Regions from separate parts of the Arthrobacter sp. yr096 genome, predicted to be linked through region 1. Evidence: predicted binding sites of a transcription regulator. Region 1 holds the regulator's gene; each other region holds the start of a gene.
The links. Region 1 encodes Rex, which represses fermentation and respiration genes when NADH is low (regulators of the CRP and FNR family bind a similar motif). Its sites were predicted from a motif close to CTTGTGAANNNNTTCACAAG; they were not measured.
Positions count from the first base shown of each region.

Region 2: a site for Rex is predicted at 3,085-3,104, ahead of BMY91_RS15945 (ALF repeat-containing protein). Genes of this name have one in related genera too.
Region 3: a site for Rex is predicted at 3,506-3,525, ahead of BMY91_RS20390 (glyceraldehyde-3-phosphate dehydrogenase). Genes of this name have one in related genera too.

Region 1 is NZ_FNYI01000001.1:104,285-114,001, reverse strand. Features, by position in the region: gene BMY91_RS23030 (hypothetical protein) at 156-869, shown strand; gene BMY91_RS00500 (hypothetical protein) at 1,132-1,896, shown strand; gene BMY91_RS00495 (redox-sensing transcriptional repressor Rex) at 1,943-2,650, opposite strand; gene BMY91_RS00490 (glutaredoxin family protein) at 2,727-2,981, opposite strand; gene BMY91_RS00485 (HAD family hydrolase) at 3,082-3,900, shown strand; gene BMY91_RS00480 (DUF559 domain-containing protein) at 4,078-5,040, shown strand; gene BMY91_RS00475 (30S ribosomal protein bS22) at 5,146-5,244, opposite strand; gene BMY91_RS00470 (helix-turn-helix domain-containing protein) at 5,408-5,620, opposite strand; gene BMY91_RS00465 (3-deoxy-7-phosphoheptulonate synthase) at 5,760-6,908, opposite strand; gene BMY91_RS00460 (acetylxylan esterase) at 7,128-8,135, opposite strand; gene BMY91_RS00455 (DUF1961 family protein) at 8,187-8,864, opposite strand; gene BMY91_RS00450 (rhamnogalacturonan acetylesterase) at 8,861-9,532, opposite strand; gene BMY91_RS00445 (carbohydrate ABC transporter permease) at 9,560-9,717, opposite strand, start outside.
Region 2 is NZ_FNYI01000006.1:66,872-76,588, reverse strand. Features, by position in the region: gene BMY91_RS15955 (HNH endonuclease) at 244-1,569, shown strand; gene BMY91_RS15950 (amino acid permease) at 1,566-3,026, opposite strand; gene BMY91_RS15945 (ALF repeat-containing protein) at 3,284-5,359, shown strand; gene BMY91_RS15940 (IclR family transcriptional regulator) at 5,512-6,318, shown strand; gene BMY91_RS15935 (SRPBCC family protein) at 6,332-6,769, opposite strand; gene BMY91_RS15930 (urocanate hydratase) at 6,999-8,726, shown strand; gene hutH (histidine ammonia-lyase) at 8,732-9,717, shown strand, end outside.
Region 3 is NZ_FNYI01000010.1:94,630-104,346, forward strand. Features, by position in the region: gene BMY91_RS20375 (acyltransferase domain-containing protein) at 1-608, shown strand, start outside; gene BMY91_RS20380 (HNH endonuclease family protein) at 593-1,393, opposite strand; gene BMY91_RS20385 (hypothetical protein) at 1,514-1,723, opposite strand; gene BMY91_RS20390 (glyceraldehyde-3-phosphate dehydrogenase) at 1,797-3,284, opposite strand; RNA gene rnpB (RNase P RNA component class A) at 3,549-3,940, opposite strand; gene BMY91_RS20400 (YaaA family protein) at 3,998-4,762, shown strand; gene BMY91_RS20405 (zinc ribbon domain-containing protein) at 4,804-5,541, opposite strand; gene BMY91_RS20410 (Nif3-like dinuclear metal center hexameric protein) at 5,631-6,557, opposite strand; gene msrA (peptide-methionine (S)-S-oxide reductase MsrA) at 6,682-7,206, shown strand; gene cysK (cysteine synthase A) at 7,273-8,208, shown strand; gene epsC (serine O-acetyltransferase EpsC) at 8,250-8,834, shown strand; gene BMY91_RS20430 (oxidoreductase) at 8,831-9,664, opposite strand.

The DNA.
Region 1 (9,717 bases):
AGTGCCGAGCGGCGCCCGCACAGTTCACGCTGTGGGGGCGCCGTTTCGTATTCAGGGAAGTCACCCCGCAATTGTTCGGCAAACAGCCTGTATTTAGCTGCGAGTTGGCTCCGAATTTCCTATGCATCCTTCAACCTGCGGTCTAAAGTGATGCCATGAGTACCCCAGACGAAACACCACAGCCACAGCAGCCCGGCTCCCAGCCTCCGCAGCCAGGCAATGTTCCTCCTGCGGGCTACCAACCACCGCAGGGTTACCAGCCGCCCCAGGGTTACCAGCCGCCGTCGCAACAGGGCCAGTATTCGCAGCCCGCACCGCCGCCGCCCGGTACGGGGCAGCCAGCCCCCGGCCAGCCGGGACCGGGCCAACCCGGATTCCACTTCGAAATGCCCACCGACGGACCCCGGAACTTCAACGACGTCATGCCGCAAGGCGGTTTCTCGGGGATGTTCAAGACCCAGGGCCTGCCAACGGAGCTGAAGGTTTCCTACTTCATCTGGGTGATCTCCGGACTCCTGGGCCTGTTGTTCGGGCTCATTGGATTCTTCGCAGTCATTGCTGCGTTCGCCTTCGCCCCGGCTTTTGCTGCAATCGCCCTGGTACTGCTCCTCCTCGCCCTGGCCGTGGCCGCAGCGCAAGTGGTCCTGGCCATGAAAATGAAGGAAGGCAAGGAGTGGGCCCGCCTGGCGCTCACCATCGTGGCCGCCGTTTCCCTGCTGCTGGCCATCTTTGGCGCAGCCAACGGTGGCGGATCCGGCATGGGACTGGGCGGCAACTGGTTTGGTTTCCTTGTCAGCGCTGTCGCCGTAGTCCTGATGTGGCTGCCCAATTCGCAGCTGTGGTTCAAGGCAGTAAAGGGTCAGGCCTAGCGCTGACGCTACTGCCGCCGTCGTTCGGTGAACGACGGATTTGAAGGCAAAGGCCGCGGTGAATCCCTTACGGATTCCCGCGGCCTTCATCATGAAGGCGTAAGCCAACATGATGATTTTTGCTGTGAGCCCGAAATACCTGCGTGTGATCGTCTACAGTGTCAGACCCGGGAGGTACGGTGGATGCAGAACCACGCTGGGGGCAGGGTCATTTTGCTGATCCCGGCGGCCGCACCAGCAGTCGAACAAGCAAAGGAATGCCATGAGCAACCCTCCCTACCCGCCATCAAACCCGGGCGACTCCAACCAGCCCGAGCAGCCGGGCACCCAGCCCTCGGCGCCCCAGCCTCCTGCACCGCAATACGGCCAGCCCGCGGCACCGCAGTATGGCCAGCAGGCTCCCGCGGCACCGCAATACGGCCAGCAGGCTGCACCCCAGTTTGGCCAGCAGGCTCCCGCCGCACCGCAATACGGCCAGCAGGCTGCACCCCAGTATGGCCAGAGCACCAATTGGCCGAGCCAGCAGCCCGGCCCCACTGGTCCTACGGCCGTTCCCCAGATGGTGAACTATGCCTTCTGGATGATCGTTGCCGCCGGCATCCTTTCTGCCATCAGCTCGCTGCTGTTGGCCACCACCGGCGCCGACGCCTTTATCAACGCCATGAATCAGCAAGCCGCCCAGCAGGGCACCGAGTTTCCTGCCGGGTCCATGGACGGCATGCGGGGCGCCATTGCAGTGGGTGCCGTGGTGGGTGCAATTGTTTCCTTGGGCCTTTACGCCCTGGTTGCTTTCCCCGTCCGCAAAGGTAAGAACTGGGCCAGGATCCTGGGAACGGTCTTCGCAGCGATCTCTGTCCTGGGCCTCACCGGCTTGTTCCAGTTCGGTGCCACGTACGGCATTATGCAGCTCGTGGTGATCTTGCTGGGCGTTGCCGCAATCGTCTTGCTGTACTTGCCGGCATCCGCTCCGTACTTCCGGAAGCCACAGCCGTTCGGCAACCCGTACCAGAACCCCTACGGTCGCTAAACACGCAATAAGAAGAATCACATGCGGGCGTGGACCCCGGCGAAGGCTAAATGGCCTGACCCGGAGTCTGCGCCCGTTGTGCGTGGTAAGCCAAAATCTGAAGCTCCGTGGCCATATCAACCTTGCGAAGGTTCACATGCGGCGGGACCTGCAACAGCACAGGGGCGAAGCTCAGAATGCTCCGGATACCAGCTGCGATCACCCGGTCACATACCGCTTGGGCTACGGTGGCCGGCAGGGCGAGCACCACCATGTTCGTATGCGTGCGCTCCAGGACGCGCTCCAACTCCGCGGAGTCGCTGACGCGCAGCCACCCCACCTCGTTGCCGATCACCATGGGGTCGGCGTCAAAAATGGCGACAACGTCAAAGCCCCTGGATTCGAAACCGCCATAGCGCGCCAGGGCTTTTCCGAGGTTACCGGCACCTACAATCGCAACTTTCCAGTCGTGCGTCAGGCCCAGCGCGGCCGCGATATGCCGGCTAAGGTATTGGACCTCATAGCCCACCCCGCGCGTCCCGTAGGAACCAACGTAGGAAAGGTCCTTGCGGAGTGTGGACGAGCTAACGCCCGATGCCTCAGCCAGCGCTTCGGAAGAAACCCGTTCCACGCCTTCGGCCAAGAGAGAGTTGAGCGCGCGCAAATAGAGGGTCATCCGGGCCACAGCCGCGGGCGGGATCTGCTTGGCGGCAGGTTCATTGTCCTCGGTTGTCGCTTCCGGGGACGGTTCCAGCGCAGTCACGGTATTCTCCATTGCGTCGCTTTGTTGTTCCACTCTATGACCCCCGGCCGGACTCAACAAAAGCCATTACTTACGGGTAACCCCACCCTCAGCCTGCCAGGACTTTCTTCAGGGTGCGGGTCAACCGTTCCTCGTCGATCTTCCAAAAATCCCGTTGGATACCGTTCACCAGCACCACGGGAATCTCCTCGGCGAACCGCTCCTGCAGTTGCGGATCGTCGTCGATCCTTTGCTCTGTCCACTGCACACCCAGGCTTTTCGTGACACGCTCGACGGCGGCACGCGCCTCGGTGCAGAGGTGGCAGTCAGCTTTGGTGAGGAGAACGACGTCGGGAATAGCCATGGGATAACGGTAACCGGCCCCGTGCTCCCCCACATCCCACAGGATGACGCACAGAGTGCGCCCTCAGCGCGGGGCACCGGCAATTGACTAGACTCAAGGCATGCCCGAGGAGAAGAACGCCGCAGTTGCCGCATCTGCCCAAGCGCAGAAGCACACTGGCGAGGCTGCTTTCTTCGACGTCGACAACACGTTGATGAAGGGTGCCAGCCTCTTCCACGTGGCGCGAAAGATGTACGAACGCAAGGCCTTCACTTTGCCGCAGGCCGCTGGGTTCGCCTGGAAGCAGTTCAAGTTCGTGATGCGCGGAGAGAACATGGAGGACGTCCACGCAGTACGCGACTCCGCCCTCACCCTTGCTGCCGGGATCACTGTTGACGACATCAAGGCCTTGGGTGAAGAGGTCTATGACGAAATGATCGAGTCCCGGATCTGGCCCGGAACCAAGGCACTCGCCGAACAACACCTCAGAGTGGGACGCAAGGTGTGGCTGGTGACAGCAACCCCCATCGAGGTTGCCACCGTCATCTCCACCCGCTTGGGCTTGACCGGCGCACTGGGCACCGTGGGCGAGGTGGAGGATGGCATGTACACCGGGAAACTCGTGGGTGACATCCTGCACGGACCCGCCAAGGCGGTGGCAGTCCAACTCGTGGCCGATCGGGAAGGCCTGGACCTGGATCACTGCTGGGCCTACAGCGATTCCGCCAATGACATTCCCTTGCTCACCATGGTGGGACACCCCGTGGTGATCAACCCGGACGCAAAGCTCCGCAAACACGCGCGCGAGAACAACTGGCCCGTGTACGACTTCCGGTCCGGCCGCCGTGCAGCAACGCTCGGCCTCAAGGCTGCCACCGTGGGCGGTGCGATCTACGGATTGTGGCGCGGCTTCTCACGATTCCGCGGCCCCCGCTACTGACCCTCTCTCACCAAACGCCCTGTTCCGGCCAACCCTCTCTCACCAAACGCCCTGTTCCGGCCAACCCTCTCTCACCAAACACCCCCTCCCGGCCAACCCTCTCTCACCGAAGGCCATAGGCTGCGGGCCTGTGGATAACTTCTGCACGCGAGGGCCGTCCTGGGCAACAATGCCCATATGCAAAAACCGTCGCCCCTTCCTGCCGTGCTGGCTTCTGCTCCCTTCACGATCGACGAGGCCAAGGCCGCTGGTTTCGAGCACGCGCAACTCAGGAATCAAGTCTCAATCGAAAGTGTCAGCCAAGGAATCTACCGCCCTGCCAGCTGGGATTTTGACTTGGCGGAAGCTGCGCGATCCCTCTCAGCTGCGAGTCCTGGCGCATGGATCTCGCACGTGACCGCCGCCAAATTACATGGCCTTTTCCTGCCTCCTTGGCTGGCCGACTCAAATGAACTCCACCTCAGCAAGCCGAGGAACCTCCCGTCAGCGCGGCGACGAGGCATCATCGGACACACAGTGCTCGTGGACGAATCCGAAATCGAGTTCAAGCAAGGCATCTGGATGAGCACTCGCCCCAGGACCTGGCTGGACTTGGCACGCCAGCTGCCGTTAAAAGAGCTGGTCTGTGTCGGCGACCAGATTATTCGCATGCCGCGGCAAGAATTCGAAGGACGCGAAACGCCATTCACTTCGCCGGAGGCACTTCGGAAGATGCTGGACCGGCACAAGAACCTGCAAGGCGTGGTCCGCGCACGCGAAGCACTTGAACTCATGAGGGTCGGTGCGGACTCGGCGCCGGAGACGATGCTTCGCCGGGCCATGCTCGACGCAGGCCTCGCCGCACCCGAGCTCCAGATTCGGCTCCGAGTTGACGACCCCTTCTCTCCGTCCGCGGACCTCGGCTTTCGCGTGCGCCGTTTGGCGATTCAGTACGACGGCGAACATCACCTTGGGGAGGAACAGTTCTTCAGCGATCGGCGCCGTGATAAAGCCTTCGCGGCGGCGGGCTGGACAGTTCTTATCTTCGGAAAGGACGATCTGGCAGACGGATTCACTAAGGCAATACTGAAAATCAAGAAGGCACTAAGGAACGGCTGGATTGACCCTGCCGTGGAGTCGGGTTTCGCACGCGAACGGTGAGAGAGCATCACCAAAAACCCAACGAACGGTGAGAGAGCGTCGGAAGGATGCAAAAATGCCCGCCACCTCGAAAGGTAACGGGCATTCACGCTTGATGAAGTATCTCTACTTCTTATTGCGGCGCTGGTGGCGGGTCTTGCGAAGCAGCTTGCGGTGCTTCTTCTTGGCCATACGCTTGCGGCGCTTCTTAATAACTGAACCCACGAAAGTTCCTTACAAACTAGAAGTTCCTGTCTGTTGGAACACATCCGCGGAAGCAGACTGTACAACTGACAGATTCTTACATTGACGTAAAACGTTCCTTAACAGAGTACCGCTTCAAAGGGGCACCCCGTGACCACGGTCCGTCTGATGGGCCGCGGCACTCTCAGGCAGTCTCGGATTGCCCGTCCACAACAGCACCCTTGAGGTACTGGGCGACGGCTTCTTCCGGAACCCGGAAGGAACGGCCGAACCTGACGGCGGGCATTTCCCCTGAGTGGACCAGGCGATACACGGTCATTTTGGAAACACGCAAGACGTCGGCCACTTCAGCCACCGTCATGAACCGCGCGTTCGAGAAGTTAGTCTCTGCGGACATTTCCCATATTCCTTTGCTCTCAGACAGTAGGACACCCCCAGAAGAACGGTGTGCCGATGCTGAGCCATCCAACAACCATGTGCTAGATACTCTAGAGGCTGATGGGGCCAATGTGAAAGCATTTCCGGAAAGTGGGATGCTACTCCCCGGTTGCCACGCGGCGCTTCCGGGCCGAGGCGGCGAGCTGTTCCAGCACTGAGGCCGTGACGTCCCATTCCATGCAGGCGTCCGTGACGCTCTGGCCGTAGACGAGCTCCTGCGTCCCCGCGAGCTGGGCTGCCACGTCCAGGTTCTGCGCGCCGCCCACCAGGAAGCTCTCCAGCATGACGCCGGCAATCGGTGAGGTCTCCCCCGCCTCAAGCTGTGCTCCGATTTCCAGCGCAACCTCTGCCTGGCGGTGGTGGCTCTTGCCGCTGTTGGCGTGGCTGGCGTCCACGATCAGGCGCGGGTTGAGCCCCTTGGCAGCGAGCTTGGCCGAGGCTGCGGCGACGTCCTCCTGGGAGTAGTTGGGACCCTTGCGTCCGCCACGGAGAATGACGTGTGTGTCCGGGTTGCCGGAGGTCGCAACGAGAGCCGCCCGGCCGTCGTCGTCGATTCCCAGGAAGGCCTGCTCAGCGGCAGAGGCGCCGCAAGCATCGATGGCCACCTGAAGGTCGCCGTCGGTGCCGTTCTTGAAACCGATGGGCATGGAAAGCCCGGAGGCGAGCTGGCGGTGGATCTGGCTTTCGGTGGTGCGGGCACCGATGGCGCCCCAGGAAACGAGGTCCGCCATGTACTGCGGGCTGATGGGCTCCAGGAATTCGGTGGCAGTAGGCAGCCCCAGCGCGGTGACCTGCTTCAGGAAACCGCGGGCAGCGCGGAGGCCGGCGGCAATGTCGTGGCTGCCGTCCAGGTGGGGATCGTTGATGAGGCCCTTCCAACCCACGGTGGTGCGGGGCTTCTCGAAGTAAGTCCGCATGACGATCAGCAGGTCTTCCTTGTGCTTCTCGGCCTGGCTGACCAAGCGGCGCGCGTATTCAAGGCCGGCCTTGGGGTCGTGGATGGAGCACGGCCCCACGATCACCAGCAGGCGATCGTCCACACCGTCCATGATGGCGCGGACCTGATCGCGGCCGCGGTCGACGACGGCGGCGGACCGGGCGTCCAGCGGTAGCTCAGCGATGAGGTCCTGGGGCGCCGGAAGCGGCTCGAAGCGGGCCACCCGCAGGTTGGAGGTGGCGGGCTGCGCGGCTGCTGTGGTGTGAGCGGAGTTGAGAGATTCGGCGGGTTCTGCGGCGATGCTGGTCATTTCTGGGTCCTGTCCGGGATACGGAGCGGGCCCCTTTTCAGAACCCGCCGGATATGGCGAAGGGCAGAGAATAATCTCTGCCCTGTTGGCTCTGAAGGAAAGTTGGATGCGTGTCAGTTAGACGCGGGCCCCTCCAGAGCCAACGAAAAATACGCATACCAACGCTTAGTCATAGCCACACCATAACCGCGGTTCTTCACAGCGGGCAAATCCGGTCCATCAAGATGACAGCAGTTTGCGCAGGAACTGCAGTTGCTTGATCCAGTGGTGTTCCTGGCCGCCCTCGTGGTTGTTGAAGCGGTACACCTCGATGTCCTTCTCCGGCGCACCGCCGCCAACACCGTAATTGTTGTAGCTGGCGAACACAGTGGACGGCGGGCAGATATCGTCCATCTGGGCTGCCGAGAACAGCGCCGGAACAGTTGCTGCGCGGCCCAGGTGGACACCATCGAAGTAGTTCAGTACAGCCAGCATGGACTCGTATTTCTCACGGTGCCGCCCCAGGAATCCGGCGATCTCCGGGTAGGGGCCACGCGGGGTGATGTCGATGGCGCGCCGGAAGTCCTGCAGGAAGGGGACGTCGGGCAGCGCGGCGATGACGCCGTCGAGCCTCCCGGCCGTCAGCCCGGCTGCAGCAACGGTGATGCCGCCGCCCTGGCTCACGCCGGTGAGAACCACTGTGGAAGGGTCGACGGCGGGATGGCTCTGTGCCGCTTCCACCGCGCGGAAGGCGTCCACGTAGACCCGGCGGAAATAGTAGTTGTCCTGGTGGTCGGCGCCCCGGGTCATGAGGCCGGCGTAGTTGACGCCACCAGCCGAGGGATGCGGATCCGGGGTGTCGCCACAGACGCCACCATAGCCCTGCCCACGGGTATCCATGATGAAGTGCGCGTAGCCGGCCTGCGCCCAGCGGGTGTTCTGGTTGACCAGGCCACGGCCACCGGAATAGCCGATGTACTCCACCACTACGGGGAGCTGCTGCCCGGCCTCAAGGTGCGCCGGCACGTGCAGCCAGCCTTTGATGCGGTCTCCCCCGAAGCCGGAAAAGGTGACGTCGAAGGTGTCGATCACTGACAGATAATTGTCCACCGGCTCGAAAACAGCGTTCAGCGACAAGGCCCTGGCCTCGGTAATGGTGCGGTCCCAGAACGAGTCAAAGTCGGCCGGCGCAACAGCGCTGGAGGTGTAGTTGCGGAGCTGCTCAAGGGGGAGGTCAAAGAGGGGCATGGGGACATCCTACGTCATGGTTTCGTGCGCCCCATCACAGGGCAGAGGTGGCTACAGCTGGCTGATGAAGAGGTTGCGGTATGCGGCTTTGAGTGGAGCCATCTGGCGGATTCCGAAGTACCCACCACCCAGAGGCCCGGCACTTGGGTCCGTCCAGTCAAACAGGGGCAATCCGTTGATGGAGAAGGCTACCAACGGGCCGTCCTTGAGCACCTCCATCCGGTAATAGCCATCGGCATCTTCGGCGGGAGGAAGCGGATCAGCCCCCTGCGCCACCAGCTCAAAGCCAGCGCTCTTACGCAGATTGCAGGTACGGAAAGCACGTTCTGAAGCGTATTTGTGCCGGAAGTAGGAGATATGGAGCGCATCGATATCTCCCGAGTGGTACTGCGGGTAGAAGCCGGTGCGGGGAGCCAAGGCAGACGAGAAAAGGTCCTCGCCTCCCCGCCCCCGGGCAGCGAAGAACACCATGGCCAGTCCGGGTTCCTCCAGCGGCATGAACTCCCAGGTGATCCGCACATGATCCGGGATTTCTTCCGGGCACCAGAGGGTCCAGTGTGCATGATCTCCGTGCTCCTCCGCGTCGAGGGAGCCCGACAGGACCAACGCACCGGTGCCCTCGCCACCCGAACCCGGACCGCCGTCGTCGTGCGTTCCATAGTGCACCGGCCCCTCGGCAATCCAGGAAGCGATATCCGACGGTCCCCGCAGGGGGTTGGAGTAGATCAAACGCGCACTCCCGCGTTGACGGTGGCCGCCAGGCCATAACCAAGCGACTCGAGTTCCCCGGCCACGAAAGCGGCGATCCGCTGGGCGCCTTTTACGTGGAAGTGCGTGTTGTCCTCGAGTCCCCCGGCCCAATGCGCGTGCTCGCCTGGAGCGAAGTGGAAGAAGAGTTCCTTGGAGCCTTCCTCCCCCATTTCCTGGTACAACGCACGGGTCCACTGGTTGAGGTCCAGGACGTCCAGTTCCAGTTCGGCGCCGAGTTCGCGCACGACGGCGGGATACTCGCCCAGCGTGGTGTCCAGCCGTCCGTTACTGAAGTGCCGGCGCTCCACCGACGTACACAGAACGGGAACACCACCCTTGGCACGGACCTCGGCCGCCATACGGCGGAGGTTGCCGTCGTATCCCGTCCGCGCCGCGAGGTGTTCCCGCTTCTGGTCGTTGTGCCCAAACTGGATGAGGACGAGGTCTCCCTTCACCGTCTGGTTCAGCAGTTGATACCAGAGGCCCTCCTCGCGGAACGACTCCGTGGTGGCCCCGCCCTTGGCAAAATTGTGGACGGCGGCCCACCAGTACGTCTCGGGGGCCAGATGGGCACCCCAGCCGCTCATCGGATACTCGTAGCTGGGGCAGGCGGCAACTGTGGAGTCGCCCGCAAGGAGGATTTTCATGGTTGTCCTTTCATGGGAAAGCGGCGCCTAGCCCTTGACCGAGCCGATCAGCATTCCCTTGGCGAAGTGCTTCTGCAGGAAGGGGTAGAAGATCAGGATGGGCAGGGTTGCCACCACGATCACGGCGAACTTGATGCCTTGCTCCGGCGGGATGTACGTGGGGTCCACGTTGCCGGTGCCGAGGA
Region 2 (9,717 bases), on a different contig from region 1:
GATGATGCCTATGTTTGGGGGTTTTCCACATAGGCAACTTTGCCTCTGATGTTCGGTCCGAGTCGCTGGAAGAGTGGCTCCATGGACGGATTCCAGGGATCAGAGCAGGCCACAGTGGCTTCACCGCCCATGGATCATGCCCCCGTCCCGGCCTCCTCAATAGTGGCTTCGGGAGGGGCTTGGGAAGAGACTCCGGGATGGGCTCCTGGAGTGCCTGTGAAGGGGTTGGGCGTTCGCGGTCTCATGCTTGCAGTAGCGTCCCTTCCGATCAGCGCCGACAGTTCGGAGCTGATCGATGAAATACGCGAACTTGAGGATCTGAAGTCCGCTGTTTCCGCCCGGCAGGCCAGGGCCGCAGTGGCTCTTGACCTGGCGCAGCGATCCCAGCAGGCCGACGCCGGTGTTCCTGCGGCAGAGCGTGGTGCAGGGGTTGCTGCGCAGGTGGCGTTGGCGCGGCGGGAGTCACCGAACCGAGGATCCAGGCTCCTGGGGTTTGCCAAAGCGCTGGTCACGGAGATGCCGCGGACCATGGCAGCGTTGGAGTCGGGCCAGTTGAATGAGTGGCGGGCCACACTGCTCGTGAAGGAAACAGCCTGCTTGTCCGTTGAGGACCGCGCCGCTGTCGACGAAGAGCTCGCCCCTGACGCCGGGACCTTCGATGGGGCCGGAGACAAAGCCATCATCGCAGCCGCTAAAGCCGCCGCGTATCGTCGCGACCCGCGGTCAGTGGCGCAGCGAGCCAGCCATGCCGCCACGGAACGGACTGTCAGTCTGCGCCCGGCACCGGACACCATGACCTACCTGACCGCCCTGCTCCCGGTCGCCCAAGGCGTGGCCGTCTATGCCGCGTTGACCCGGACGGCTGATTCAGTCCGGTCCAGCGGAGACGGGCGCACCCGTGGCCAAGTCATGGCAGACACCCTGACCGAGCGCGTTACCGGCACGCCGGGAGGTGTTTCAGGTATCAACCTCAACCTCGTCATGACAGACCGCACGCTTTTCCAGGGCGACCCCGAGCCTGCCCGGCTGGAAGGCTACGGAATCGTACCCTCGGAATGGGCCAGGGCGCTTTTGGTTGAGGAACAAGGCGGGTCTGAAGACCAGCCCCGCCGGGACGCGCATCCCTTGGTCGAGGGTCCCCGGGACGCGCATCCCGCGGATCGCAGCGAGTTTAAAGTACTGCTCCGACGCCTCTACACCGCTCCCGGCAGCGGCGAGCTCCTGACCATGGACTCAAAAGCCCGGTTCTTCCCTCAACGGTTGCGGCGCTTCATCCACATCCGGGATCACACATGCCGCACCCCGTACTGTGACGCGCCCATCCGGCACATAGACCACGTGGTTCCTTGGCATTCAGAAGGCAGCACGCACCTCCACAATGGGGCCGGGCTTTGCGAAGCCTGCAACCACACCAAGGAAAATCCAGGCTGGGCCGCCAAGAGCATGCCCGGTGGCGTGCACACAATTCGCGTGAGCACTCCCACCGGGCATAGTTACGAATCCAAAGCACCACCGTTGCCGGGGCACAGATCCACCGGCGTCAGGATCCAGAGTGAATTCACCAACTAGAGCGCCTTCACTACGGGGATCTGCACAGTCTCGTCCACCAGCTCGGCCCGGCGAAGGCCGCCGCCGCGGACCCACAGCTTGTAGGCGACGAACAGCAACACCAGCCAGGTTCCACCCACGTACAGAGCAACGCGGGTGTCCTCGAAGACGCCCAGGATCACGATCACCATGGCCATGAACGCCATGGTCAGGATCGATGCTGCGGGCCAGAGCGGCGAACCGAACTCCGACGCCGGCAATCCCTTGCGCTTGATCTCCCGCTTCATCGCAACGTGCGAAGCCAGGATCATCACCCAGACCCACACGGTGGCAAACGTAGCGATCGAGGCGATGAGCACAAAGACATCCTCCGGAATGACGGCGTTCAAAACCACGCCCACCAGCAGGATGGAACCCATCATCACCACGGTCATCCAGGGAACACCATGACGGGAAATCTTGCCGAAGCTCTTGGGCGCATGTCCCTGTTGGGCCAGTCCGAACAGGATGCGGCCAGCGCCGAAGATGTCACTGTTGATCGCAGAGAGAGCGGCCGTAATGACCACGGCGTTGAGGATATGGGGAGCCGCGGGGATGCCCAAGCCATCGAAAATTTGGACGAACGGGCTGCCGCTGCTGCCAATCTCGTTCCACGGGAAGATGCTCATCAGCACGCCCAGGGTCAGTACATAGAAGAGCAGCACGCGGACCGGAACAGTGTTGACTGCCTGCGGGATGACTTTCTTGGGATCGGCCGCTTCGCCCGCGGTGATGCCGATGGTTTCGATCCCGCCAAAAGCAAACATCACGACGGCGAACGCGGCCAGGAGCCCTTCGAAACCGTTCGGGAACAAACCGCCATGGTTCACAAGGTTCCCCAGTCCCGGTGCCACTCCACCGCCGTCGCCCGTTTGGAAACCAAACACCACGATCGCCGCGCCGCCCACGATCATGGCAATAATCGCCACCACCTTGATGAGCGAGAACCAGAACTCCAGCTCACCGAACACCTTCACACTGAGCAGGTTCATGGCACCCAGGAACAGGATGATCGCCAGCACCCAGATCCATCTGTCCACCTGCGGGAACCAGAAGCCCATATAGATACTGAAGGCCGTGACGTCCGCGATGGCCACAATCGCCATTTCGAATACGTAGGTCCACCCCGTCACAAAGCCTGCGAACGGTCCCAAATATTTGCTTGCGTACTGGCCGAAGGAGCCCGAGACCGGGTGTCGGACAGCCATTTCACCGAGTGCACGCATCACCATGAATACGGCTGCGCCGCCGATGATGTAGGCCAGCAGGACAGCGGGGCCGGCTTTCTGGATGGCGGATGCGGAGCCGTAGAAAAGGCCAGTGCCGATCGCAGATCCGAGTGCCATGAAACGGATGTGGCGGACGTTGAGGCCTCGGCTGAGCGCCGTACCCGCGGCTTGGAGCACAGAGCTCTCCGTAGCCAGCTTGGTTTGTTGCATAGTAAAACCTTCTCGTCTTTGGGAGGGGATCGCTATCCAGCAGATCACTTTAAGGACCCTTGTGATCGGACTCACGGGGCATTGGTGTCTTTGATCGCAGACAGTGGGCTCAGGCCCGTTCTGGTGGTGGTAAAAGTCATAGTCTCCGTTCGGATATGATGACCGCGGACAGCTCATCAAGCCGGTCAGGCATCCCTCGCTTTGGCGTCGCCCCCAGTGAAATAGGCGCTGCCACCGCATCCTGACTTGGGGGACCCTTGATCTCTGCATTCCGCGCTACCCGGCGCCATGTTGCTGCCGCTCTTGTTGCCGTTGTTGCTGGGGCTTCTCTGCTCTTCGCCACTCCTGCGCAGGCCTACGACATTCCCGATTTTGAGGTCCCGAACGCCTCGCAGGCTCCTGTGCCATTCGTGGAACGGGCTGCCGATGCCGCAGGTGTTCTAGGGCTGTGGAGGGCCGGTGGTCCGGCAACCCGTGCCGCTGCCGCAACCGCGTTGGTGGGTGGACCGGAGGTGCTGCAGGCATTTATCGACGGCGGACAAGACGTCCCGCTGGCAGCGGACCGCAAGCAACTGGTCACCCGGCTGACGGAGCAGGGGAGCGCGCACGTACGGTCATCTGCGAAAAACATCCTGGCAGCGAATGATCCGGCAAGCATCGATGCATTCCTTGCCACAGGGTGGGCCAAGACGTGGGAAGGCGACCTCAAAGTTGCTGCGACTTTCTTCCAGGAATACGGCAACATTCATGTAGAACGCGCCGCTTCCGAGAGCCTCGACAACGGCAATGAAGCTGTGGAGCAGTTCGTTCTTGAGGGCTGGCGGCAGGCCGCCGAGGGGCAGGACCGGCAAGCGGCGTATGGACTCATCGCCTCCGGGATCCCTGCTGTTTCTTCTGCTGTCAAGGCATCGCTGGCAACCGACGACGCTGAAATCGTTGCTGACTTCCTGCGCTACGGGCAGTTCGTCGCAGCAGACCACCACAATGAGACCGCAACAGTGACAGGGCTGCTCCAACAGGTCAAAGCCGATATCGCAGCTAATCCCAACGGAACAGCAGCGGTTGCTGATCGCGCGATGGCCGCCGTCGGGAAGGCCAAAAGCACGGCATCAGCTGCGAGGGCAGCTGACACCGCGCGATTGATGGCCGACTGGAAGTTCCAGAGTTCGCAGGCGGTTCCGCGCGCTGTCATCGACGGTGCCAGTATGGCGGCCAAGAAGCCATTCCAGGAGGCTTTTGGAAAAGCAGCCAAGGAGGTGCCGGGTCTTCTCGCCAGCCTGACGGCGCCCGGAGCCGACCCTGACCTTCTGATCAAGGAAGCCCGTCAAGCCACCCTGGATCTCGCATTGGTGGGTACTCCTGAGGTCCGGAAAGCCGCGGAGGCTGCGCTGCTGGGTGGCGACGCCGCGATCAAGGACTTCGTCGCCGTCGGACACGATGCTGCCTTCGAGCTGGACGGCCCCGCCATCCTTGACGACAGAATCCGTGTAGCCCAGATCCACGCCACGGGCGGAGCGCATGTGCGCCAGGCCGCCTCCAACGCTGCCAAATCCGCCAGTCACGCAGATGTCCGCACCTTCCTGGAGTACGGATTCGCAAGTGCCCAGGACCTCGACAATCGCATCCTCGCCTACCAGAGGCTGGACGACGCAGCCCTGGAACTGCGGGTAGCCGCCAATGTGGCCTTGGAGGGCAGCCGGGCTGATGCGCAGGCATTTGCCACAGCGGGCCAGTTCGCCGCCCTCGACCGGGACAACGCCACAGCAGCCCACGTCGCTTCCATCGACGCCATGCTCGCCGAACTCACGGGGCTGGCGGACAAGGCCAAGCTTGACGCTGCGCAGGCGGCTGAAGCTGCTGCAGCTGCGGAGGCGGCACGCGCCGCGGAGCAGGCCCGCCAGGCCGAAGCCGCCCGCCAAGCTGAAGCCGCCCGCCAAGCGGAAGAGGCCCGCCAGGCTGCCACGGCCGCTGCAGGGGGCCAGGCCGCAGCCAGCCAGGTTGATGTCTCGCAGCACTCGGGTACGGGAGTAGCTCCGATAGTTGTTCCGTGGCCGCGGGACAATGCTCCCGCCGTCGGACTTCCTGAAGCCGCGCCGACGCAGGACGCCGCTGCAGAGCCGGTAGCGGTGCCCAGCATCTCGGTCCCGCCGGCCACGGCCAACGGGGATTCGCCTTCGGTTGACTCCGGGTCCCAGGAAGCCGCCGCACCCTTGGCTGTCTCCTCTGCCGGGCTGAGCGGTTGGACCATTGCCCTGATCGCAGGGCTGGTCCTGGCCGCTGCCGGTGCCATCACGTTCCTGCTGCGCTGCAAGGGTTCACCGGCGAAGGGCTAGGCTTTCACCGCACTGGATTCGGATGTCTGATATCCCGGACACCCATGAATGCCAGGTGACTGGCGCAAGCCGGCTGTTCGGTGCACGCTTGAGTACGGGATACCGGACTGGTCCGGTTCGGGGTTCCCTTGAGGTGCGAGCAGTGAGGAACCATGACAACCACGCCATTGGCACAAGGCAAGGCCACGTCCAAGGTCCCTGCCGCCGAAAACACGCTGCGCATCCTGAAGCTGCTGGCTTCGCGCCGGGGTCCCATGGCGGCGTCGAATATTGCCACGGCGCTGGGCCTGCCGCGCTCCAGCGTGTATCACTTGCTCGGGGTGATGGAGGCCAACGGCTTTGTCCTGCACCTGCATGAGGAACAGCGCTACGGGCTGGGTATCAGCGCCTTTGAGCTCAGTTCGGCCTACTCCCGCCAGGAACCACTTTCGCGTCTGGGCCGGCCGATGCTTGCGTCCCTGGTTGACGTGATCGGTGAGAGTGCGCACCTCGCTGTGCTTCACGGCCGCGACGTGCTCTACATCGTGGAGGAACGTGCCAAGAACCGCCCCAGCCTGGTCACCGACGTCGGTGTCCGCCTTCCCAGCCACCTCACTGCCTCCGGCCGCGCGATCCTGGCGGCCCTGCCAAAGTCGCAGGTCCGTGCCCTCTATCCCAATGCCGCAGCCTTCACGTCCCGGCATGAGGTGGAGTTCCCCATCATGAAGTACTCCGCTTTGTCCTCCCACCTGGATCAAGTGCGGCAGCGTGGGTACGCCACGGAAAACGGCGAAATCACGCCGGGATTCGGCTCAATCGCCGCCGCTGTGACGGACCATGTTGGGTGGCCGACGGCGGCAGTCGCCGTGACGTTCCTCGAGGACAAAGTGCCGACTGAGCAATGGCCGGTCCTCGCTGCGCGCATCCGGAAAGCGGCCGACGAACTATCGGTGCGGATCCACGGCCGGCCGGCAGGCTAATCCCTCCGGGAGGCTAGGCAGGTCCTGGCGTTTCGTGCTCGACCAGTTTGCGGAAAGTCTCGAGCTCCCCTTGGAAGCTGCCCCGGTAGGACCCGAGAGAGAACAGTCGCCCGAAGATCGCTGAAATGAATCCCCGGGTCACGAACTCCTGCTGGATGCGTGTGGCATCGCCCTCGGGCACAAAGGTCACGTCTGACTCGCCCTTCAGGATTGCGTTGCCGAACGGGGTACGGATGTGCCGGGGCCTCTCCACCTCAAGGATCCGGGTAGGGCTTGCCATGCGTCCGAACCACACGGTGTAGCTACTGCCGGCCTGGTCCATGGAGCCCACCCTGTCGGTCACATGGGTGACCCCTCCGATCCACTCCGGGAACCGGTCCAGGTCCGTCCACACTGCGAAGACGCGCTCTGGCGGCGCCGCCACGAGCGTGGAGACTCGGTACGTTGCCATGGGTCCAGCATGCGCTCATCGGCCCCTGAATGCGAGGGGTGGCGCTGCTTGAAAACAACGGCCGGCGCTGCCACAACACAGCGGCCGGCGGGTGACACTGACGGGCTGACATGCGTCTGTAATCCCGGACAGCACCCTTCCAAAAGCCGTTCCGGCCGCTCGGCAAAGGGGCTTTAGTAGAAGCAGAAGATCTTTCCACCACACACTTCCCATAGACGAAGGAGTCACCATGGCACCCGCCGATTTCACTACTGGTGCCCGTCCGGTCAAGGCCGCCCGGGGTACCGAACTCACTGCCAAGTCGTGGCAGACCGAAGCGCCGTTGCGCATGCTGATGAACAACCTGGATCCCGAGGTCGCTGAGCGTCCGGATGATCTGGTGGTTTACGGTGGCACGGGCCGTGCTGTGCGTTCCTGGGCTGCTTTTGATGCGATTACCCGGACTCTGGAAACCATGGAGAAGGACGAAACGCTCTTGGTTCAGTCGGGCAAGCCGGTGGGTGTGTTCCGCACTCACGAGTGGGCTCCCCGGGTGCTGCTGGCCAACTCGAATCTGGTGGGGGACTGGGCAACGTGGCCTGAGTTCCGCCGGCTCGAGGCTGAGGGTTTGATGATGTACGGCCAGATGACGGCCGGGTCCTGGATCTACATCGGCACCCAGGGCATCCTGCAGGGCACGTACGAGACCTTTGCCGCGGTGGGGAACAAACTCGCTGCGGAGGGCCGTCACCCGGCACCGGCTGCCGAGGGTTCCGCCGAGGGCCCGTTGGCGGGGACGCTGACGTTGACGGGTGGGTGTGGTGGCATGGGCGGGGCCCAGCCGCTGGCGGTGACCCTGAATGATGGTGCGTGCTTGATTGTGGACGTGGACGAGACCCGTCTGCGCCGCCGGGCGGGGAAGCGGTACCTGGACGAGGTCGAAACGGACCTGGATACCGCGATCGCGAAGGTCCAGAAGGCCAAGGATGAGCGTCGGGGCTGGTCCGTGGGGTATGTGGGCAACGCCGCCGAAGTGTTCCCGGAGCTGCTCCGCCGCCACAAGGCTGGGGAGATCACTTTTGATGTGGTCACCGATCAGACGTCCGCGCATGATCCCCTGTCCTACCTGCCCGAAGGCATCACGGTGGCGGAGTGGCATACCGAGGCTGAGGCGGATCCGGAAGGGTTCACCAAGAAGGCCCAGGCCTCGATGGCCCGCCACGTTCAGGCGATGGTGGAGTTCCAGGACGCCGGGGCTGAGGTGTTCGATTACGGCAACTCGATCCGTGACGAGGCCCGCAAGGGCGGGTACACCCGGGCGTTTGAGTTCCCCGGTTTCGTTCCGGCCTATATCCGTCCGCTGTTCTGTGAGGGTCTGGGCCCGTTCCGTTGGGTGGCCCTGTCCGGGGATCCGGAAGACATCGCCGTGACCGATGCAGCGATCAAGGAGTTGTTCCCGGAGAACAAGCACCTGCACAAGTGGCTCGACGCCGCGGCGGAGCGGGTGGAGTTCGAGGGCTTGCCGGCGCGTATTTGCTGGCTCGGGTACGGCGAACGGGCCAAGGCTGGGTTGTTGTTCAACCAGCTCGTGAAGGAGGGCAAGGTCAAGGCCCCGATCGTGATCGGTCGTGACCACCTGGATTCGGGTTCGGTCGCGTCCCCGTACCGGGAGACCGAGGCCATGGCGGATGGTTCGGATGCGATTGCTGACTGGCCGTTGCTGAACGCCCTGATCAACACCTCCTCGGGTGCTACCTGGGTGTCCATCCATCACGGCGGCGGTGTGGGTATTGGCCGGTCCCTGCACGCCGGGCAGGTCTCCGTCGCTGACGGCACCGACCTCGCCGCGGAAAAGCTCGAACGGCTGTTGACCAACGATCCCGGCATGGGCGTGATCCGCCACGTCGACGCCGGCTACGACCGCGCCGTCGAAGTCGCCAACGAACGCGGCGTCCGCATCCCCATGAACGAAAAGTAAGAACAATGACTATTACATCCAACGAACAGCTCACCGTCACCCTCGGCTCCAGCGGAGTCACCCCGGAAGACGTCGTCGCCGTCGCACGCCACGACGCCAAGGTGACCATCTCCCAGGACGCCCTGGACAACGTTGCCAAGGTCCGTGCGCACATTGACGATCTGGCTACCAGCGATGTCCCCGCCTACGGCATTTCCACGGGCTTCGGCGCGCTGGCCAACCGGCACATCCCCAACGACCTCCGCACGCAGCTGCAGAAGTCGCTGATCCGCAGCCATGCTGCAGGCATGGGCCCGGCCGTTGAGCGCGAAGTGGTCCGCGGCATCATGTTCCTCCGCGCCAAGACGCTGGCATCGGGCCGCACGGGCGTCCGTCCCGTGGTCCTGCAGACCATGGTGGACGTCCTCAACGCGGGCATCACCCCGTTGGTCCGCGAGTTCGGTTCGCTCGGTTGCTCTGGCGACCTCGCGCCGTTGTCCCACTGCGCCCTGGTCCTCATGGGCGAAGGCGAAGCGACCGGTCCCGACGGCGAACTGTACGGAACCGCTGGCAAGCCGCCGGTTGCTGAGCTTCTTGCGCAGCACGGCATCGAGCCGGTCACCCTCGCCGAGAAGGAGGGCCTGGCCCTCGTCAACGGCACCGAGGGCATGCTCGGCATGCTGCTGATGGCCATTGCGGACATCCGCTTGTTGCTTGCGACGGCGGACGTCACCGCGGCGCTCAGCGTCGAGGCGCTGCTGGGCACCGACCAGGTGTTCCTGCCCGAGCTTCACGCAGCACTGCGTCCCCACCCGGGCCAGGCCGCCAGCGCCGACAACATGCTCCGCGTGCTGTCCAACTCGCCGATCGTCGCATCGCACCGGATCAACGACACCAAGGTGCAGGACGCTTACTCACTGCGTTGCGCCCCGCAGGTAGCCGGTGCTGTCCGCGATACCGTGGACCACGCCGCGCTGGTTGCTTCCCGCGAACTCGCCGCAGCGATCGACAA
Region 3 (9,717 bases), on a different contig from region 1:
AGCTCGGCATCAGCCCGGCGGTTTCGGCCGCATCCTTGGCTGACGTGGGATTGCAGCTCAGGATCAACCGGCGTGTCCACGGCGACTTTGGACTTGACACCTGGAGCTGGCTGACCCTGCACATGGCTGGAAATCTCTTCCGGCTTGGCCGGCTGCAGTTCCACTTGGTCCAGTCCCCGAATGAAATCCCCGCCTCGGACGTCAGCGGCATCATCGAGCACAGCTCGTCGTGGGTATTGGGGGTCCACATTCCTGAAGACGGCGGCCTCTCCCCCGCTTTGGTGGACGACAGTTTCTCTGAGGCGCGGGTTTTCTTTTCCACGCACTTTGCGGACAAGCCAGCACCCGTGGCCACGTGCGACTCGTGGATGCTTGATCCCTACCTTGCAGAGCGCCTGCCGGCCAGCAACATCGCTTCTTTCTCCCGCCGCTTCACCCTGGATCGCTGTACTGATGCTCCTACTGATGCCGTGTACTTTACGTTCCGCCAAAGGGGGCTGGATGATCTGGACAAGCTCCCCCGCGATACGTCACTTCAGCGCGTCGTCCTGGAGAGGATCGACGACGGCGGAACCTGGCAACTGGGGCACGGTCACCTCGCGTTGTAAATAGTCTGCTGTCCTGGACAGGAGGCGAGAACACCTTTCATGGCGTCCTTTTCGGCTTGTGTCACCCACAGCTTGTACGCTGCCTTCACCGAGATTTGGCGTGCCACGTAGTGACATCGGAAATTCTTGTTACCCGGCAGCCAGGTCGCTGCGTCACCAGCGCCCTTCTTGACGTTCGCAGGACCATCAGCAGCGATCAGGTTCAGCGGATCATTGGCGAATGTTTGACGCTGTTGGGCCGTGAGTTGCTGAGCACCTTTTTGCCAAGCGTCCGCAAGAGCCACCACATGGTCGATTTGAACTGCCGAACTGGTGTCCTGGCCCCTCTGGAACGTTACTTCCGCGCCGGTGTAGGGTTCGTGAAAAGTGCCACCGGCAACCTTGCAGGAGGAGCCTTCGGTAAACACTACTGCCGCAAGGTCCCGCCGGAGGATGTCGTTGCGGGTGTCGCAGCCATTGCGGTCAGCGTCCGCCCACGCTTGCCCGAAGGCGGCCCTGTCGTAATCAGTTTTGGCGGCACGACCCTTGACGGGGATCCGTTCCAGAGCCTCGCTGGCATTTTCGGCAGCGACGGGCGCGGCTCCGCGAAGGGGCTTCATCCAGCCCTGGTTGAAGACCGGAGCTTCGCTTGGCCCGGCTACCCAAGGATCCGCGGCGTTGAATTGGCCTGTGGTGAAGTACCAGGCCAGCCCCGCTACGACGGTGGCGGCCACCAGAGCAATGATGGCCCAGGCCTGACGGGACCGGCGGCGGGCGCGTTTGTAGGCTGACCAGGTGATACTCAAGAGACTCCATCCAGTGGGGCAGACAATGTCCTACGAGCGTAGAACAAGGCCCCGACAGTATGAGCCGGTATCCACAGTGTGTAGGAGAAGTCACACTGCCGCGGAGGAGCGCCTAGTTGGTTACTGCTCCCGCATGACCCGTTGCAGATCCTCCGCTGCCACCGCAAGGAGTCCCCGCAGTTGCTCAACCCGCTGGTCAGTGACGTCACCAGCAGCGTTGCCCGCTACCGCTTGGTCCAGGAGTTTCTGGGCTTGTTTGTGATTTGCCCGGGCAACATCCAGCGCATGTTCCAAGGTGGTTTCGTGCTCCAGAGTCGATTCATTTTCCATGAACCCATTTTGGTCAGGTTTCCCGGCTGATGCCAGTGACTCAGCCGGGAAACCGTCGAATACTTCGGAGTGCTTAGGCGTCAGCCGTTTCCAGCACAGCGATGGGTGCCACGACGTCGCGTGCCGGGAATGATGGCGGGTTTACGCCGGCCATTTCTTCCATGACGCGGACAACCTGGCAGGAGTAGCCGAACTCGTTGTCGTACCAGACGTAGAGTACGAGGTTTTTGTCGTTGGAGATGGTGGCGAGGCCGTCCACGATGCCTGCCCGGCGTGAGCCAACGAAGTCCGTGGAAACAACATCGGGCGAGTCGATGTAATCGATCTGCTTGCGCAGCTCCGAGTGCAGGGACATCTCGCGCAGGTAGTCATTGACCTCGTCCCGGGTGGTGCCGTTCTCAAGGTTCAGGTTGAGGATGGCCATGGAAACATCCGGGGTAGGAACACGGATCGCGTTACCGGTCAGTTTGCCCTGCAGCTCGGGCAGTGCCTTGGCCACAGCCTTGGCGGCACCGGTCTCCGTGATGACCATGTTCAGCGCCGCCGAACGTCCGCGGCGATCACCCTTGTGGAAGTTATCGATCAGGTTCTGGTCATTGGTGAACGAGTGCACCGTTTCCACGTGGCCGTGGATGATGCCGAACTTGTCATTGATGGCCTTGAGCACCGGCGTGATGGCGTTCGTGGTGCAGGACGCCGCAGTGACGATCGTGTCCTCATCGGAGATATCCCCGTGGTTGATGCCATGCACAATGTTCTTCAGCTCGCCCTTGCCCGGAGCGGTGAGCAGCACCCGTGCTGCGCCCTTGCTCTGCAGGTGCTGGGCCAGGCCCTCGGCGTCGCGCCAGCGGCCGGTGTTGTCCACTACCAACGCGTCCTTGATGCCATAAGCGGTGTAATCCACCGTGGCAGGGTTGTCCGAGTAAATGACCTGGATCTGTACGCCGTTGGCGGTGATGGTGTTGGCCTCCTCATCCACCCGGATGGTTCCCTCAAAGGAGCCGTGCACAGAGTCACGGCGCAGCAAGCTCGCGCGCTTGACGAGGTCATTGTCAGCGCCCTTGCGGACCACAATCGCGCGAAGCCGCAGCCCGTGGCCGCCGCCGGCCTTCTCAATCAGGATGCGCGCCAGAAGACGGCCGATACGGCCAAAACCATACAGCACGACGTCGGTGCTGGTGCGGTCATCAGCGCCCCGCTTGCCCACGATCCCGGCGAGCTCGGCGCGCAGGTACTCATCCAGGGAGGCGCCGTTGCCTTCGGCCCGGAACTTCTCGGTCAAACGCGCAATATCAATCGCGGCGGCGCCGAGTTCCAGCTTGGAGAGCGCGTTCAGCAAAGGAGCGGTTTCTTCGAGCAGAAGCTCGGTGTTGCTCATCCGGCGCGCGAAGCGGTGCGCCTTGAGGATGTTCATGGTGGACTTATTGATCAGGCTCCGGCCATGGATGCTGGTGACCACATTGTTTTCCCGGTACAACCGGCCGATCACCGGAATCATGGCCTCGGCGAGAGCCTCCCGGCCCATCCACTTATCAAGACAAGAATCTGACGTCTGGCTCACAGAACTACCTTCCTTGGGTCAACCACATACGTCCTCGTATGTAGATGGCAGCGGCCGCCCGGAGTAATCCTGCGGCACATGCGCCGGCGGGCTTCGGTCCACCCACAGCGCCTTGAACGAGAGCAAAGAAAATCCGCCGGCTGCGAACGCAGTCCCGGCGGCAGAACATCTACGTTCAGTAACCATTCTAGGGCGGAAGGAAGGGGCATAGGCATCCGATGGGCGTGAAATCACTCACACGCAGGTAATCCCGGCAGTCATAAATGGATGGGTCGACCGATACGCCGGGTTCTGTCATCCTGTGCCGTTACCGGCAAAGGAGTAGCGGCCATCCATCTACGAACGCCGTTGCCGACGCCCTCCAGCAGCCTACCCGGACACTCGGGCGGGCAGCCCTCAAACGTGTCCTGTCTGGCCTTGCTCCGGGTGGGGTTTACCTAGCCTCCCCGGTCACCCAGGGAGCTGGTGGTCTCTTACACCACCGTTTCACCCTTACCTGCTGCATGGTGATGCAAACACCACTAAGCGCAGGCGGTCTGTTCTCTGTGGCACTGGCCTGCGGGTTACCCCGAGTGGGCGTTACCCACCACCCTGCCCTGCGGAGCCCGGACGTTCCTCGAGTCACTTTCGTGGCGCGCGGCCGCCTGGTCGACCCATCCGCCGTCCAGTCTACCGGCGTTGGGAGCGCTCAAAGTCCCCGGTAATATCGACTGGTGCTGATTCTGCTTCCGCCTTCCGAAGGCAAGACCCCCGCCGCCAAAGGTTCCGCCGTCAACTGGGAGTCACTGAGCTTTCCTGAACTGAACCCCTTCAGGGCGAAAGTGTTGGAGTCTTTGGGAACGGTGAGCGCGCACGAGGACGCTCTCGCACTGCTGGGCGTCGGCGCCTCCCTGCGGGACGACGTCGAACGTAACACGCGGCTGCACGCAGAGCCGGCCGCGCCGGCCCACCAGGTCTATTCGGGAGTTCTCTACGACGCCCTGGGCTACAACAGCATGACGGCAACGCAGCGCCGCAAGGCGACCGAGTCCATCCTGGTGGTCTCCGCCCTGTGGGGCGCCATTGGTTTTGGCGACCACGTACCGGCCTATCGCCTGTCCATGGGAACCGCACTTCCCGACGTCGGACGCCTCGCCTCGTATTGGAAGCCGAACCTTAACGCGGCCCTCGCCAATCGCGCTGAGGGCGAGCTTCTGGTGGATTGCCGATCGAGCACCTACGCCGCCGCTTGGACTCCCCCGGCCGTCCAGACCGTCAATGTCAACGTTTTCAACGAAGCAAATGGAAAGCGCACAGTGGTGAGCCATTTCGCCAAGCACACCAGAGGCGAGTTGGCGCGGCATCTATTGACAAGGCGTGGCAAAGCGCCGGCAACCCCGGATCAACTCCTGAAGGCTGCGCGCGAAGTCTGGACCACAGAGCTGGTTGAGGGCACAGCCCGCAAGCCACACGCCCTCAACATCATTCTGTCCAGCTAGGCCCAGCCAAGCAGGTCCGGGCCAACCTCACGTGGCCTGGCTCAGTTCCACTCTGCCGAACGGACCAGGATCACGCCTGAATCCGGGCAAAAGACAATGTCGTCGTCGGCAGCAGCCTTGACCTCCGCAAGGTCACCGGGGCTGAGCATCATGCCCGAGCCTTCGGACTTGCCATGGAACAGCCTGGCAGCACCGACTCCGCGCTTGGCGATCGTCTTTTCGTAGACGGCCAGCACTGCAGCCTCGAGCGTCTCGGCAAACGACGCCCGCTGGCCCCGAACCACCGTTTCTTCGGCCGCAATTTCCGCAATGGCTTCATCGAGTTCAGCTCGGATACTGCCGAAGGAACCCTGGATGTCGTCCACGATCGCCTGCTGGGCGGCCTGCCGCTCGCGGAGCGTATCCAGACGCTCCAGAATCTCCAGCTCGACGTCCTCGAGGTCGGAGCGGCGCTTGTTGAGCGAGGCGATGTCGTTCTGCAGCGCAACCAGGTCCTTGGACAGGCCGGTGCCGCTGTTGAGCCTGGTCTCGTCGCGTTCGATGCGGGTAGCCACCTGCTCGACGTCGGCCTCTGCGCGGCGCAATTCAGCCTCTGCGTCGTGTACCGCGACTTTCGCCGCACCCAGTTCGCCGTTCGCCACGCTCAGGGCGTCAGTCAGGTCAGTGATGCGGGGATCTGTTTCCAGGACCCGCCGGCGGCCGGCCAGCGACTTCAGCTTGGCATCCAGTCCCTGCAGTTCAAGCAATTTCAATTGTTCTGCCGGTGCTGCTTTCGCCACGCTTACCTCCGCTTGTCGCTGCCGGAACCGGGTATCAGTCACGGCCGGACCGCCTCTATGTGTCGAGGCGGTCCATGTCCTTCTAGACTCTAGTCCCCGCCGGGAGTGAGTATGAAGTCCCAGGGATCGCTGTTGGTGCTGCTGACGCGGATCTCGACGTCGTAGCCCTGGTCAGCAAGGACGTTGCCCAGCGCTTCAGCGGCTGCGGGCAACCACAGCCACTCACTCGCGAAGTGGGAAACGTCGATGAGATACGGGCGCCCGTTGATGGCACTTTCCCGCGCTTCCGAGGCCGGGTGGTGGCGCATGTCCGCAGTAACGTAGACGTCTGCGTGGCTGGCTCGAACAGCGTCAAAAAGGCTGTCGCCTGCCCCGCCGCAGACGGCAATTCGCCGCACCAGCCCGTCCTTGTCGCCGGCCACCCGGACGCCACCGGCAACTGCAGGCAGCATTTCGAAGACGCGGGCAGCGAAATCTCCCAGGGTGATGAGCTCCGGAAGGTCGCCAACCCTGCCAATACCTTCTTCCGGCAAGCCGTTGGCAGCAGTTGTCAATGGAGCCACATTTTCCAATCCGAAGGCATCGGCCAGCACGTCCGAGACCCCACCAACGGCTGAGTCCCCGTTGGTGTGGACGGTCAACAGCCCGGTACCGGACTCGATCAACCGGTGGACGGCCAGGCCCTTCGCTGATGTGGCGGCCACTGAATTCACACTTTTAAGAAGCAAGGGGTGGTGTGTAATCAGCAGATCCGCTCCCCATTCAACGGCCTCGTCAATGACGGCCAAGGTGGGATCTACAGCAAAAAGGACTTTGGTGACGGGGACATTGGGGCGACCGACCACCAGGCCTACTTCGTCCCAGTCTTCAGCCAAGGACTCCGGCCAGAGCTCTTCCACAGCCAGCAACACCTGACCGAGCGTGGGATCCCCACTGGCTTCAACTGTTTCGTCGTTTTCTGTTTCGTCATCTTCGACGGAATCCGCATCAGAAATGTCAGTGTTTACTGCTTCCATACTCTTATTCTTCCCTACTGGGCTGGATCGGGCGGTTTCGGCGCCTGCCATACCTGCCGGGTGCCGTAATTCTCCCGTAAGGTGAAGCGGGAATCATCAAGCCCTGCGATCCATTGAAGAGAACATGAAAACATTCGTACTTGGCGGTGGCTGCTTCTGGTGCCTGGACGCCGTTTACCAAAAGACCCGCGGTGTCAGCTCGGTGGTCTCCGGCTACACCGGCGGCCACGTCCGCAATCCCGACTACTACGAGGTCTGCTCAGGAACCACCGGCCATGCGGAAGTCGTGGCAGTGACCTTCGACGAATCCATGGTCCCGGAGGAAGTCATTCTTGACATGTTCTTCGCCCTTCACGATCCCACCACGTTGAACCGCCAGGGCTACGACGTCGGAACCCAATACCGGTCGTCCATGTTCTACACCACCACCGAGGAAAAGGTGCTGTTTGAGGAAGCCATCGAGCGCGCCCAAGCACTCTGGTCCGACCCCATTGTGACCGAGGTCAGCCGCCTTCCGGAGTTCCATGAGGCTGAGGAAGTCCACCAGAATTACTACGCCAAATTCCCGTACCAGGGGTATTGCCAAGTGATCATTAACCCCAAGCTGGCCAAGGCCAGGAAATATTACTCTGCATGGCTTACTGCTTAGCGGTGTTTCGTCCCGGCTGGCTAGGCTGACCTCAGCATTCCCTCTTCAGAGATAGGCGTAACTTTCATGGCAAGGATCTACGACGACGTCACGCAGCTGGTCGGTCGCACTCCGCTGGTCCGTTTGAACCGGCTTACCGAAGGCCTCGACGCGACCGTTGCGGTAAAGCTCGAGTTCTACAACCCGGCCAACAGCGTCAAGGACCGCATCGGGGTGGCCATTATTGATGCTGCCGAGAAGTCCGGCGCCTTGAAGCCCGGTGGAACGATCGTTGAAGGCACCTCCGGCAACACTGGAATCGCCTTGGCACTGGTCGGTGCAGCACGCGGTTATAAGGTCATCCTGACCATGCCTGAGACAATGTCCACCGAGCGCCGCGTCATGCTGCGGGCCTACGGGGCGGAGATTGTCCTGACCCCCGGTTCCGAGGGCATGCGCGGAGCAGTGGAGAAGGCACAGGAAATCGTTGCCAACACCGAGAACTCCATCTGGGCCCAGCAGTTCGCCAATGAGGCCAACCCTGCCATTCACCGCGCCACCACGGCCGAGGAAGTCTGGGAAGACACCGACGGCGAAGTGGACATCTTTGTTGCCGGCGTAGGCACCGGCGGCACCATCACCGGTGTTGGCCAGGTACTTAAGGAACGCAAGCCTGGCGTCCAGATTGTGGCCATCGAGCCCAAGGACTCCGCGATCCTCAACGGTGGAGCTCCCGGCCCCCACAAGATCCAGGGAATCGGTGCCAACTTTGTCCCCGAAATCCTGGACACCAACGTCTACGACGAAGTCCTGGACGCCACGCTGGAAGATTCAGTTCGCGTTGCCCGTGATCTCGGTGCCCGCGAAGGCATCCTCGGCGGCATCTCCTCCGGCGCAATCGTCTGGGGTGCCCTTGAGCTGGCCAAGCGTCCTGAGAACGCAGGCAAGCTGATCGTTGCAGTCGTCTGCGACTTTGGAGAGCGCTACATCTCCACTGTGTTGTTCGACGACATCCGCGGCTAGCACTTGGTCCGCACGCCTTCATTTCCTGTAGAAAGGTCTTTGTGAGCTTCTTCGCAAGGCTTAAGGAAGACCTCGATGCCGCCCGGTCACACGACCCGGCGGCTCGAGGCTCTTTTGAGAACTTTTTCGCCTACTCCGGACTGCACGCCATTTGGGCTCATCGGCTGACGCATCGGTTGTGGCAGAATCCGGCACTCCGTTTTCCTGCGCGCCTGATCTCCCAACTGGCCAGGTTCCTGACCGGCATTGAAATCCATCCAGGCGCTACCATTGGCCGACGGTTCTTCATCGACCACGGCATGGGCGTCGTGATCGGCGAGACATCCGAGATCGGCGAGGACGTGATGATCTATCACGGCGTGACACTCGGTGGACGTTCTCTGGCCAAGGTCAAGCGGCACCCCACCATTGGCGACCGCGTCACCATCGGCGCCGGCGCCAAGGTCCTGGGTCCCATCACCATCGGTGCGGATAGTGCCGTTGGCGCCAATGCCGTGGTGGTAAAGGATGCGCCACCGGAGTCGATCATCACGGGAATTCCCGCAACGTGGCGCCACCGCGACGCGAAGTCGGAGAGAAAGCCCGCCGTAGATCCGGCCGAGTATTACATCGAGTACCGGATCTAACCCGTAAACCGCTGATAGGCGCTCCAGAGCACCGCGTCAAACAGCCGGTCCGGGAGCACCCTGCGAAGCGCCAGGACGCTCCAGGCTCCCCTGCCCACCGGGTAGCGGGTCCTGGGGCGTTTGGCCGTTGCTGCACGGACAATTGTTGCTGCCACCACTCGCGCCGGTGTGGAAAGTATTTGACCCGACGTCGATGCCAGGGCGGCTGCCATCACGTGTGCCTGCTCCCTGTAGGGCCCTTCCGCGGATGCCTCCAGTAATCCTTGGCCTGCGACTGTCCCCCATTCGGTATCCGTCCCTGCAGGTTCGACAATCACGACGTCCACCCCGTGTGGTTTCAGTTCGAGCCGCAGCGAATCGCTCATGCCCTCCACGGCAAACTTGGTTCCGTGATACCAAGCCCCCAGGGGCTCGTACATTTTGCCGCCGATGGACGAGATATTGATGATGCGGCCCGCACCCGCCTGACGCATGGCGGGGATGACCAGTTGGGTCATCCGGGCCATGCCGATCACATTGACCTCGAACTGGCGCCTGCCTTCCGCGATGGGCACCTCTTCCAGGGAACCATAGGAGCCGTAACCGGCGTTGTTCACCAGGACGTCAATGCGGCCATGGGCTGCCTCGATGAAGGCGACGGCGGATGCCATGGACTCTTCCACAGTGACGTCCAGGGACAGCACTGTGATGCCATGGGATTTCAGGGGTTCCATCTTCTGAACCCGTCGTGCGCCGGCGTACACGGTGAAACCCGCGGCACTGAGGGCGATGGCAGTTTCGAAACCGATTCCCGTGGACGCCCCCGTCACAAGGGCAATGCGTGACGTCATGGCAGTTGTTCCTTACTGGAGCGGGAGCACCGTCACCTGTATACGGCAAAGGC